3 regions of the Brevibacillus sp. AY1 genome follow, and region 3 is predicted to be linked to each of the others. Evidence: riboswitches for the same ligand, from Rfam matches in the RefSeq annotation. Region 3 holds a riboswitch; each other region holds the start of a gene.
What was found. Region 3 has a riboswitch for S-adenosylmethionine ahead of JZI27_RS10155 (MetQ/NlpA family ABC transporter substrate-binding protein). Riboswitches for the same ligand answer to the same signal wherever they lie in the genome.

Region 1 (3,276 bases), on a different contig from region 3:
CTCCACCTTGGGCAGGTCATCGGGAGCCTCCTTGATCAGCTTCAAAAATCCTTTCACGGCTGTAAGCGGGTTGCGCACTTCATGGACCAGAGAGGCAGCCACATGACTCATCGTGGTAATTTTCTCGTTTTGGGCATGACGGATGAACATTTCTTTATCTTCTACAGCCTTGCTGAACAAGGTCATGAGCAGCCAGATGCCGATACAATTCTTCAGCGGAATGGTAATCGCGTGGTACGGGATGTTTTGCACAAAAAAGGAATGCAGGAACAGGTAGGTCATCAGCATGGGAAGGGCTGAAAAGACGATGCCGGCTACTAGAATGATGGAAGTTTTGTTTTGAGAAGTCCGATATTTTTTGGCAAAGACCAGAGAGAGGGAAAACGAAACGACTAAGATCAACAAGGCGACCCATTTTCCATCGCCGCCCAGATAAAGACGGTATATGACGAATTCGACAAGGAGAATCAGACCTGTCTGAATTCCTCCGTAAACAAGTCCAAAAAACATGATGACGTAACGAATATCAAAAATTAAACCCTCTACGGCGCTGGAGGCAAAGGTCATCGCCAGCAGCAAAGAGATCGAGCTGGTAATCAGAATGAATAGCGAGCTGTAGCTCCTCATCTTGTCTCTGTAATAAATGTTGTACATAACAAAAGGGATCAGAGCAAAAAAGAGCTGAAGAGTAATTTCTTTGATAAGACTCAATTCGCATCCCCACCAGAGGTTTTCAGTCTATTTGGCCATCATAGTTCGACAAAACTCACATTAATTCCTTTTTTTACAAACGCAATGTACAGTTTGAAAGACAACTCAAATTTTTAAAAAACCAAGTTGACATCTAGGTGATTCTTGAATACTATTCTGTTATAGAACTTGAATTACACTTGTGAATATGTAAATTACTCTTATCCAGAGAAGGCTGAGGGACTGGCCCTATGAAGCCCGGCAACCTAGTACGAGTTATTGGCGTACCAAGGTGCTAATTCCTACAGGTAGATCGCATACCTGAAAGATAAGAGGCGTAGATCTGTGATTGAAGCCTCTTTCTTTATATAAAGAAAGGGGCTTTTTGATTGCTCAGGCCTCTTCTTTGGATCAAGGTAAACAGACAAAAGGGGGTAAAACAATATGAAAAAGCATGTTAGTCGGATTAGTTTTTTGGCATTGAGTTTGTCCTTGTTATTGACCGCTTGCGGAGGCGGTGCTGGTAGCACATCCCAGGGTGGAGATGCGGCAGCTGGAGACAAAAAGCGGATCGCTTTGGTGATGCGCCAGGATGTCGGAACCTTCTCGGCACAATACATCAGCGGCGTAAAAGCAGAGGTAGAGAAACATGGCGGCGAGCTGACTGTCTTTAACGCCAATACGGATCTGGCGAAAATGGCGTCCAATCTGGATGCGGCAGTCAACCAGAACTTCGATGGCATTCTGATCGACCACGGAACGGCGGAAGCGCTCCAGCAAGGAACCCAAAAAGCAGTCGACAAAAAGATTCCAGTCGTCTTGTTTGACACCGATATCAGCATTCCGGGAGTGCCTGTCGTCGAGCAGGATGACCAGAAGCTGGCTGAACTGAGCCTGGAACAACTGGCGAGTGACCACAACGGTAAAGGAAACATCGTGAAGATCTGGGTGGCCGGCTTCGCACCGATGGAAAAACGTCAGGTGAAATACGAGGAATTCCTGAAGAAATATCCAGATATCAAAGAAATCGCGGCATTCGGCAGTGCGACGAACAATACCGCAGTAGATACACAGACACAGATGGAAGCGATCCTGCGTCAATATCCGAACAAGGGAGACATCACTGCTGTCTGGGCAGCGTGGGATGAATTCGCCAAAGGAGCGACTCGCGCGATCCAGCAAGCAGGACGTACGGAGATCAAGGTTTACGGAATTGACCTGAGTGACGAGGACCTGCAGCTGATGCAAGCAGACAACTCACCTTGGGCAGCTACAGCAGCCGTCGATCCATCCAACATTGGCCGTATTCACGCGGAAACGGTCTTCAAGAAAATCAAAGGGGAAGAGGTTCCCGACAGTGTGAAGCTGAATCCATTGCTGGTCAAGCAGGATGACTTGCCAAAGGATAAAAAAGTAACGATGGCAGAGTTGTCCCAATATATCACTGAGTGGGGCAAGTAATGCGGATCGTGCTGGTTGGTTATTCCCGTTGATCCATCAACGGGAATCTTCCATTTAGGGGGTGAATGGGATGTCGATTCTACAAATGAAAGGAATCGTCAAGGCTTTTTCCGGTGTGCCTGCTTTGCGAGGAGTCGATTTTGAAGTGAAGGCAGGGGAGGTTCATGCTCTTCTGGGAGCGAATGGCGCTGGAAAAAGCACGTTGATGAAGATATTGACGGGGGCGTATCAGACTGACGAAGGCTCGATCTCGATCGATGGGGAGCAGCTGCAGATTCATTCGCCTCAGGATGCCAAAGCGCAGGGTGTACAGTGTGTCTACCAGGAGGTGGATACCGCTCTGATCCCTTATTTGAGCGTGGCAGAGAACATTTTGCTGGACCAGCTCGTGCAAGCCAAAGGCACGGATTTGATTCGGTGGCCGCGAATCTACTCACAGGCGGAAGACATTTTGCGCGAGTTTGGCTTTTCGATCTCGGTCAAAAAACAGGTAGAAGCATGTACGCTGTCTGAGAAACAGCTGATCCTGATCGCGCGAGCCACTGTGCAAAAGGCGAAGTTCGTCATATTCGACGAACCGACGGCCCCACTGAGCAACCGGGAGTGCGAGCGGCTGTTTCAGATCATTGCGCAGCTGAAACAGGCAGGAGTCGGGATTATCTACATTTCGCATCGCCTGCCGGAGATTTTTCAAATATGCGACCGAATCACGATCATGCGCGACGGTCAGCGGGTGCATACGACGGAAACCGCTGCAACCGACATGGACGAAGTGATAAGCCATATGCTGGGGAAAAGCTTTGCCGAGGAGTTCCCGAAGGTCGATGTGGAGATGGGGGAGCCCCTTCTGGAGGTTGCCGGGGTAAAAGGCGGCAAGGTTCGCGGTGCTGACTTGACGGTGCGTGAAGGAGAGATCGTCGGTGTCGTAGGTCTGGTCGGCGCAGGAAAGACTGAGCTGGCGCGCCTCCTCTTTGGAGCTGATCCATGCGATTCAGGTGACATTGTGCTGAAAGGGAAGCGGCTTCGCCTGCGAACACCCAAGGATGCGGTAGATGCCGGTATCGTCCTCGTGCCGGAAGAAAGACGCAAGGAAGGGATCTTCGTAGAGGAGTCGGTCAAGCGAAA
Region 2 (3,276 bases), on a different contig from region 3:
CGATCGCGTAATCGAGACCGGCGAGCGTCGTATGATAGAGGAATACCGCGTTGAGTACTTCCCTTCCCGCCGCAGGCAATCCAAAAGACACGTTGCTCACACCCAGAATGGTTTTGCAATGAGGCATCGCTTCCTTGATGAGACGGATGCCTTCCACGGTCTCTTTCGCTGAACCGATGTACTGCTCATCTCCGGTACCTACCGGAAAGACAAGCGGATCAAATATGATATCTTGAGGGTTGACCCCATATTGATTTACCAGCAGGTCGTACGAGCGCTTGGCTACCTCCAGCTTTTTTTCGCGTGTAACAGCCATTCCAGCTTCCTCGATGGTCCCAACGACAACGGCTGCACCGTATTTATGAATCAGGGGAGCAACCTCTTCAAATCTCTCCAGTCCATCCTCCAGATTGATGGAGTTGAGAATGGCCTTTCCTTGCGAATAACGCAATCCCAGCTCCATGACCTTGGCATCTGTGGAGTCGATCATCAATGGCGCTTTCACTTTTTTCATAATATATTGGAGGAATTTTTCCATATCGGCGTATTCATCCCGGTCCGGATCTGCGAGACAAATATCGATTACGTGAGCTCCACGCTTCACCTGGGCTCGGGCAATATCAGATGCTTCTTCATACTGCCCTGCCGCGATCAGATCGCGGAATTTCTTGGAACCAATCACGTTGGTACGTTCTCCGACGAGCAACGGACGGTTATCGTCTTCTACGTAAACGACGTCAATACCGGATACAGCACTGACAGGTTCGCTTACTTGCGTACGAGGCTTGCAGTCCTTCAGCGCGTCTGCCATGGCCCGGATGTGATCGGGGGTCGTTCCGCAGCAGCCACCTGCGATGTTGAGCCAGCCCTGCTCGGCAAAAGCCCGCATTTTGGCAGCGAGTCCTTGTGGTGTCTCGTGGTAATGTCCGTTTTCATCTGGCAGCCCGGCATTGGGATAACAGCTCACGCCGCATTGAGCCAAGCCAGAGAGTGTACGCAAATGATCGCGCATGAATTCAGGACCAGTCGCACAATTAAGACCTACGGAGACTGGCTTCAGATGCTCCAGAGAGAAGTAAAAGGCTTCGATGTTTTGTCCAGCCAAGGTAGTACCCATCGGCTCGATCGTCCCGGACAGCATCACCGGCACTTCTTGACCCAGCTCCGCAAAGGCCTGACGAATCCCGATACCGCCCGCTTTGACGTTGAGAGTATCCTGCGAGGTCTCAAGCAAAAGCACGTCGACTCCACCCAGCAGCAATCCTTTTGCCTGGCGATAATACGATTCGACCAAATCATCGAAGGTTACCCCTCCGGTCAGCGAGAGCGTCTTCGTCGTTGGCCCCATGGACCCTGCCACATAACGGGGCCACTCAGGAGTGGAATAGCGATCGACCGCTTCTTTTGCCAGTCTGGCAGCCTCGATGTTGATCTCCAGATCTTTATCCGCTACGTCATATTCAGCGAGCACCACCGAAGTAGCACCAAAGGTATTTGTCTCGACGATATCTGCTCCTGCCTCCAGATACGTTTCGTGGATGGATCGAATCACATCCGGTCTGGTCAAATTCAGCAATTCATTACAGCCCTCGTACTCATCCCCGCCAAAATCTTCTGCAGACAGATTGGCCTGCTGCAGCATCGTGCCCATAGCACCGTCCAGTATCAAAATTTTCTGGGAAAGCTGTTCGCGAAAAGTAGGTTTCATTTGGCTTGCTCCTTCTCCCCTGTATCGGTAGTTCTTTTTGACGAACGATTTTACATGCAAATAAAAAAATCCTCTTCTTGTGAAAGGAGAGGATTTGTCCGCGAGATAGCTTATGCGCTTGAACCATCCTCTTATCTTTCAAAGCAAAAAGCTTTGCTGGAATTGGCACCGGTTTTACCGGTTGCCGAGGCTTCATCAGGCCAGTCCCTCTGCCTCTCTGGATAAGAGTTGTACATGCTATTCAATTATTTGGAATTTTGTATGACGTTTGAAAGTATCTTATCACCCCCCTTGCATGGCGTCAATCAACAATTTGTCTATTTTCATTGACGCTTCAAGATCGCGCCCAAATTTCCGGCAACTGGTCATTCGCCCACGCCAACCTCCGCGTTCGTGTATAGACTAGAGCATAACGGAAAGGAGGGAAAACAAACATGAGTACTTCTTACAGCAGCGGCTTTTTTGGTGAAGCCTTCGCAATCGTGCTCGTTCTGTTTATCCTGCTGGTCATCGTTGGGTGCTCTGACGACTGCTAGGCCATCAGACAGAATAGCTAAAAGAGCCTGAAGACTTCTTCAGGCTCTTTTTTCACATGTAACGTCAAGCACCCGCTTGATTGTCAGTGTTATCGTGATTTGCTATGATGGGGAACGAAGGACAACAAAGGAGCGAACCCTAAGTGGATACACTACTTCCCCAAGAAAAGGATGCATTTATCTCTGCATTGGAAAATATTAAAGTACTCGAACAAAGTGAATTCGAGACTTATAGCATTGTGAAGCATCGTGAGACCCAGCAGCATTATTTGCGCTACTTCCTTGTCCATATCAACCTGGTTGAGGGAGGTCGACGCAACGAGCACGACCACTTCCTGCCTGTCGAATCCGACGACGTTCTCGGACTGTTATTCGGTGAGCAATCTTATCATTTTCCCGACAACTGGCGCAAACCTTATTTGCGCAGTGGTAATGACAACCGCTTGATTCCCTTCGATCCCTCCGAGAATTACGATCTGGAGGAAGAGGCCAGGGCTGAGCTTGCGATGCTGGAGCAGCTGGAAACGTTCAAGAATCAATGGATGAACACGGAAAACCTGAGCGCTGAAGAAAAAGAAAAGCTGACGCGCGAGTATTTTCAAAAATTGGATCAAATCCTTAAAAAGCCAGAAGAGTAAGTTGCACATGCTCGTCTTTTTTGGCTATAATGCATAGATAAGGATGAATCGTTGATAAGGAAAGTACTCCATGTGTGAAGCTGAAGCGAGTCGGGGAAGGTGCAAGCCCGATGCGGACCATGTGAGGAAACGCCCCTTGGAGATGCTGCCTGAAAATCTGCGTTCCTTACGCAGATCGCGTAGGGACATGCCGGTACTGCCCGTTATCGCAGATCAAGCGGTTTTTGCTGGCCTCTGACAGGATAGCAAAAACAACAAGAGTGGCACCGCGGGAGCATAACCTCTCGTCTCTTTTTTCAGGAGACGCAGGGGTTTTTTTATTTGCGGATCACACCTTCACAAGTGAAAGGAGTATCAAAAAATGAGCTACAAGCATCAAGTGGCGGAGAAAATT
Region 3 (3,276 bases):
TATTGACGGTATTCATGACCGCGTAGCCGCCTTCTTCAGGAGAAACGAATTTCGCTTCTGGAACAGCTGCCTGGATATCCTTGAAGTACATTTCCATGATCGGTCCTACTGCGATCTCTTCTTGGCTGAACATGTTCACGTACTCAGAGGTTTTATCGTAGTATTTGACAACTCCGCTGTTGATTTCTTTCATTTTGGCAAATGCTTGGTCTTCGTTGAATGTCGCGCTGCCTGAAACTTGCGATGCAGCATCCAGAATCATCGGACCAGTGGTCGAAGTGATGTTCGGCAGAGTCAGCTTGCCAGTCAAATCAGCACTCCACAGATCTTTCCAGGATTTGATCTCGGATTGAATCAGGTTGGGATTGTACGCGATACCGAATTGACCGATGGTATAAGCCGGTCCGTACTCTTCTCCGAGTGGGGCTTTGGCAATATCATAGACTTCATTCAAGTTCGGAATACGGCTGCGATCGATCGTTTCGAACAGCCCGTCATCGATCCCTTGCTGCGCGTAGTAGTCCGATAGATAGATCAGGTCGACAGCAGAGTTGCCTTGGCGAATTTTGTTCAGGCGTTCTGCGTTGTTTCCGATTTCCAAGACAATTTCCACGTTGTGTTCTTTTTCGAATGGCTCATATACTTCTTTGCGGAAGAAGTCTTCAGAAAAACCCCATGTCGAGATCACCAGCTTTGCAGGGGCGCCTTTTGGAGCTTCACCAGCAGCATTTCCCTCTGGCTGTTGAGCTTGATCTGCACTGCCACAGCCGGCCAGCGCGAGAGAAAGTGCGGATACAGAGAGCAAAGAAGTAAATAATTTTTTCATGTAAAAGTCCTCCATTCAAACCTATCTCTTTATTGTTTGTTCCATGAACCCCTTACTTTACTTTCTCCAAAGAACCGATGATCTTTCCCGCATCACTCCCTTCAATAAGGAAAAATAAGGAAATAAACAAAAGAAAAGCACCCTTGAATAGATAATTTCTTCTAAACAAGAGCACTTTTCTTCGTAAACGAAAGAATTGTACGTCTGTTTCATCCCGACCGGGTCTTCCCTTAAGATAAATCAAAAGAAAAAATCCCAGATAGGAATGTTGACTATTTATTTTTCGGTGGAATCCGACAAGATCACATTGGTAAAGGCCCACTGTGTAGTAGCGTCATAATCACGCAATATCGCTTCCAGCTGCAGACCCATTTCTTCTTCCAAACGTTCCCGCAGTCTTTTCTTATAGAGAAGCGACATCCGAAAATCTACTTCCAGCTTTAGTGCAGGAGCCTCGCCTTCGAGCGCATCGGATCTTGGAGAGCGTCGGTGCTTGGCTTGAAAAGCAATCAGGTTTTTCTCAATCGTAACCTTTAGTGAAGTTGTCCCAAAACCGAACAACTCTTTGGCTATCTCATTATAGATATGAGACAGTTTCTTTCTACTGTCGCTATTGTCCTGTATGGTCATAACATCACCTGCAAGCGTAATTGTCAGGCTTTTTTACTCCCCCATTATACATATGATCATAGTCGTTTTCAAGTTCAATATTCGTATTTTGCTCATTTCCTTGATAAATATGCTCTACTTCGTACGACTTTACTTACTTACAAAAAGTGTTTGACAGATATAAATAAGAACTATATAATCCAACTATCCAAGTAAGAATTAGTGTCAATTTAACTTCATATGTAATCATCTCTTATAGAGAGAGGTAGAGGGACTGGCCCAATGAAACCTCGGCAACCTATCCAATTGGATATGGTGCCAATTCCAGCGGAGATATTTTCCGGAAGATAAGAGAGGTATAAGCGACTTTTATTCGTGTTGCATGATAACCTCTTCTTTCGGGAAGAGGTTTTTTTGATTGCTAGACACACTTGGTCATGGGCTTCAATTTTTTAAACATATAGAATTTAACAGAAAAAAAGGGGAGAAATTTACTATGAAAAAGACCGGATTTTTGCTTACATCCTTGTTGCTTGCAGCTTCCTTGTTGACCGCTTGCGGAGCCAAACAAGAAGCAGCACCAGCAGCCGCTGAACAGACTAAAGTGAAGGTAGGCGTAACCGCTGGACCGCACGAAGAGATCATGAACAAAGTCAAGGAAGTTGCCCAAACAAAAGGCTTGGAAGTAGAGGTTGTCGTATTCAATGACTACGTGCAGCCAAACCAATCCTTGGATAAAGGTGCTCTGGATGCGAACAGCTTCCAAACCATTCCGTTTCTCGATAAATTCAATGCTGACCACAAGACAAAAATCGTCGTCGTAGACAAAACGGTTACATTCCCAATGGGTCTCTACTCCACCAAGCATAAAAACGTAGCTGATGTACCTGAAGGTGGAGTTGTTGGTATTCAAAATGATCCAACAAACCGCGCCCGTGCATTGCTGCTATATGAAGCAGCAGGATTGATCAAACTAAAAGAAGGCGTAGGAAACGAAGCTACTCCTCTGGATATCATTGAAAATCCGAAAAAATTGGAGTTTAAAGAACTGGAAGCTGCTTTCCTGGCACGCTCCCTGAACAACGTAGAGCTCGCAAGTATCAATACCAACTTCGCGATGTCTGCTGGCTACTCTCCAAAAAAAGATTCGATTTTCTCCGAGACATCTGATTCTCCTTATGTTAATGTCATTGCAGTGAATGAATCGAATAAAGACAACCCTGCTATCAAAAAACTAGTAGAAGCATATCGTTCGGAAGAAGTGAAGAAATTTATCGACGAACACTTTGATGGAGCCGTCCTCCCGTCCTGGTAAGGCAGGAAATTTGCACAGCAAGGAGACTGGATAGATGATTCAGCTTACAGAGATCCATAAGACGTACAAGGTCGGAAACAAACAGGTTGAAGCCTTGAAAGGCGTGTCACTGAACGTAGAGAAAGGTCAAATTTTCGGAGTGATCGGATTTAGCGGAGCTGGGAAAAGTACCCTGCTCCGTACGATCAACTTGCTCGAAAAGCCAACTAGCGGCTCAGTAGTCGTCAACGGTCAGGATATGCTGTCGCTGAAGGAAAAAGAGCTTCGACAGGCACGCAAGAAGATCGGGATTATCTTTCAGCACTTCAACCTTCTCTCTTCCTATAATGTATTTGACAACGTAGCCGAGATTTTGCGCATGAACAAGGTACCGAAAGATGTCATTAAGAAGAAGGTTGAGGATCTGCTGAGACTCGTCGGCCTGGAGGATAAGGCTCATTCCTATCCCTCTCAATTGTCTGGCGGCCAAAAGCAGCGTGTCGGGATTGCCCGTGCGCTCGCGACTGATCCGGAGATTTTGCTTTGC

Region 1: linked by a shared signal. The riboswitch ahead of JZI27_RS03545 (sugar ABC transporter substrate-binding protein) and the one ahead of JZI27_RS10155 (MetQ/NlpA family ABC transporter substrate-binding protein) in region 3 are both predicted to bind S-adenosylmethionine.
Region 2: linked by a shared signal. The riboswitch ahead of metH (methionine synthase) and the one ahead of JZI27_RS10155 (MetQ/NlpA family ABC transporter substrate-binding protein) in region 3 are both predicted to bind S-adenosylmethionine.

What each region holds. Positions count from the first base shown of each region.
Region 1 covers NZ_JAFLPN010000002.1:30,488-33,763, forward strand. Annotated here, with positions in the region: gene JZI27_RS03540 (ATP-binding protein) at 1-711, opposite strand, end outside; SAM riboswitch class I at 909-1,025, shown strand; gene JZI27_RS03545 (sugar ABC transporter substrate-binding protein) at 1,135-2,151, shown strand; gene JZI27_RS03550 (sugar ABC transporter ATP-binding protein) at 2,222-3,276, shown strand, end outside.
Region 2 covers NZ_JAFLPN010000001.1:288,249-291,524, reverse strand. Annotated here, with positions in the region: gene metH (methionine synthase) at 1-1,708, opposite strand, end outside; SAM riboswitch class I at 1,837-1,936, opposite strand; gene JZI27_RS01495 (YjcZ family sporulation protein) at 2,143-2,244, shown strand; gene JZI27_RS01490 (hypothetical protein) at 2,388-2,882, shown strand; T-box leader at 2,925-3,177, shown strand; gene argS (arginine--tRNA ligase) at 3,244-3,276, shown strand, end outside.
Region 3 covers NZ_JAFLPN010000009.1:34,075-37,350, reverse strand. Annotated here, with positions in the region: gene JZI27_RS10165 (ABC transporter substrate-binding protein) at 1-826, opposite strand, end outside; gene JZI27_RS10160 (DUF2294 domain-containing protein) at 1,103-1,456, opposite strand; SAM riboswitch class I at 1,686-1,789, shown strand; gene JZI27_RS10155 (MetQ/NlpA family ABC transporter substrate-binding protein) at 1,932-2,750, shown strand; gene JZI27_RS10150 (methionine ABC transporter ATP-binding protein) at 2,785-3,276, shown strand, end outside.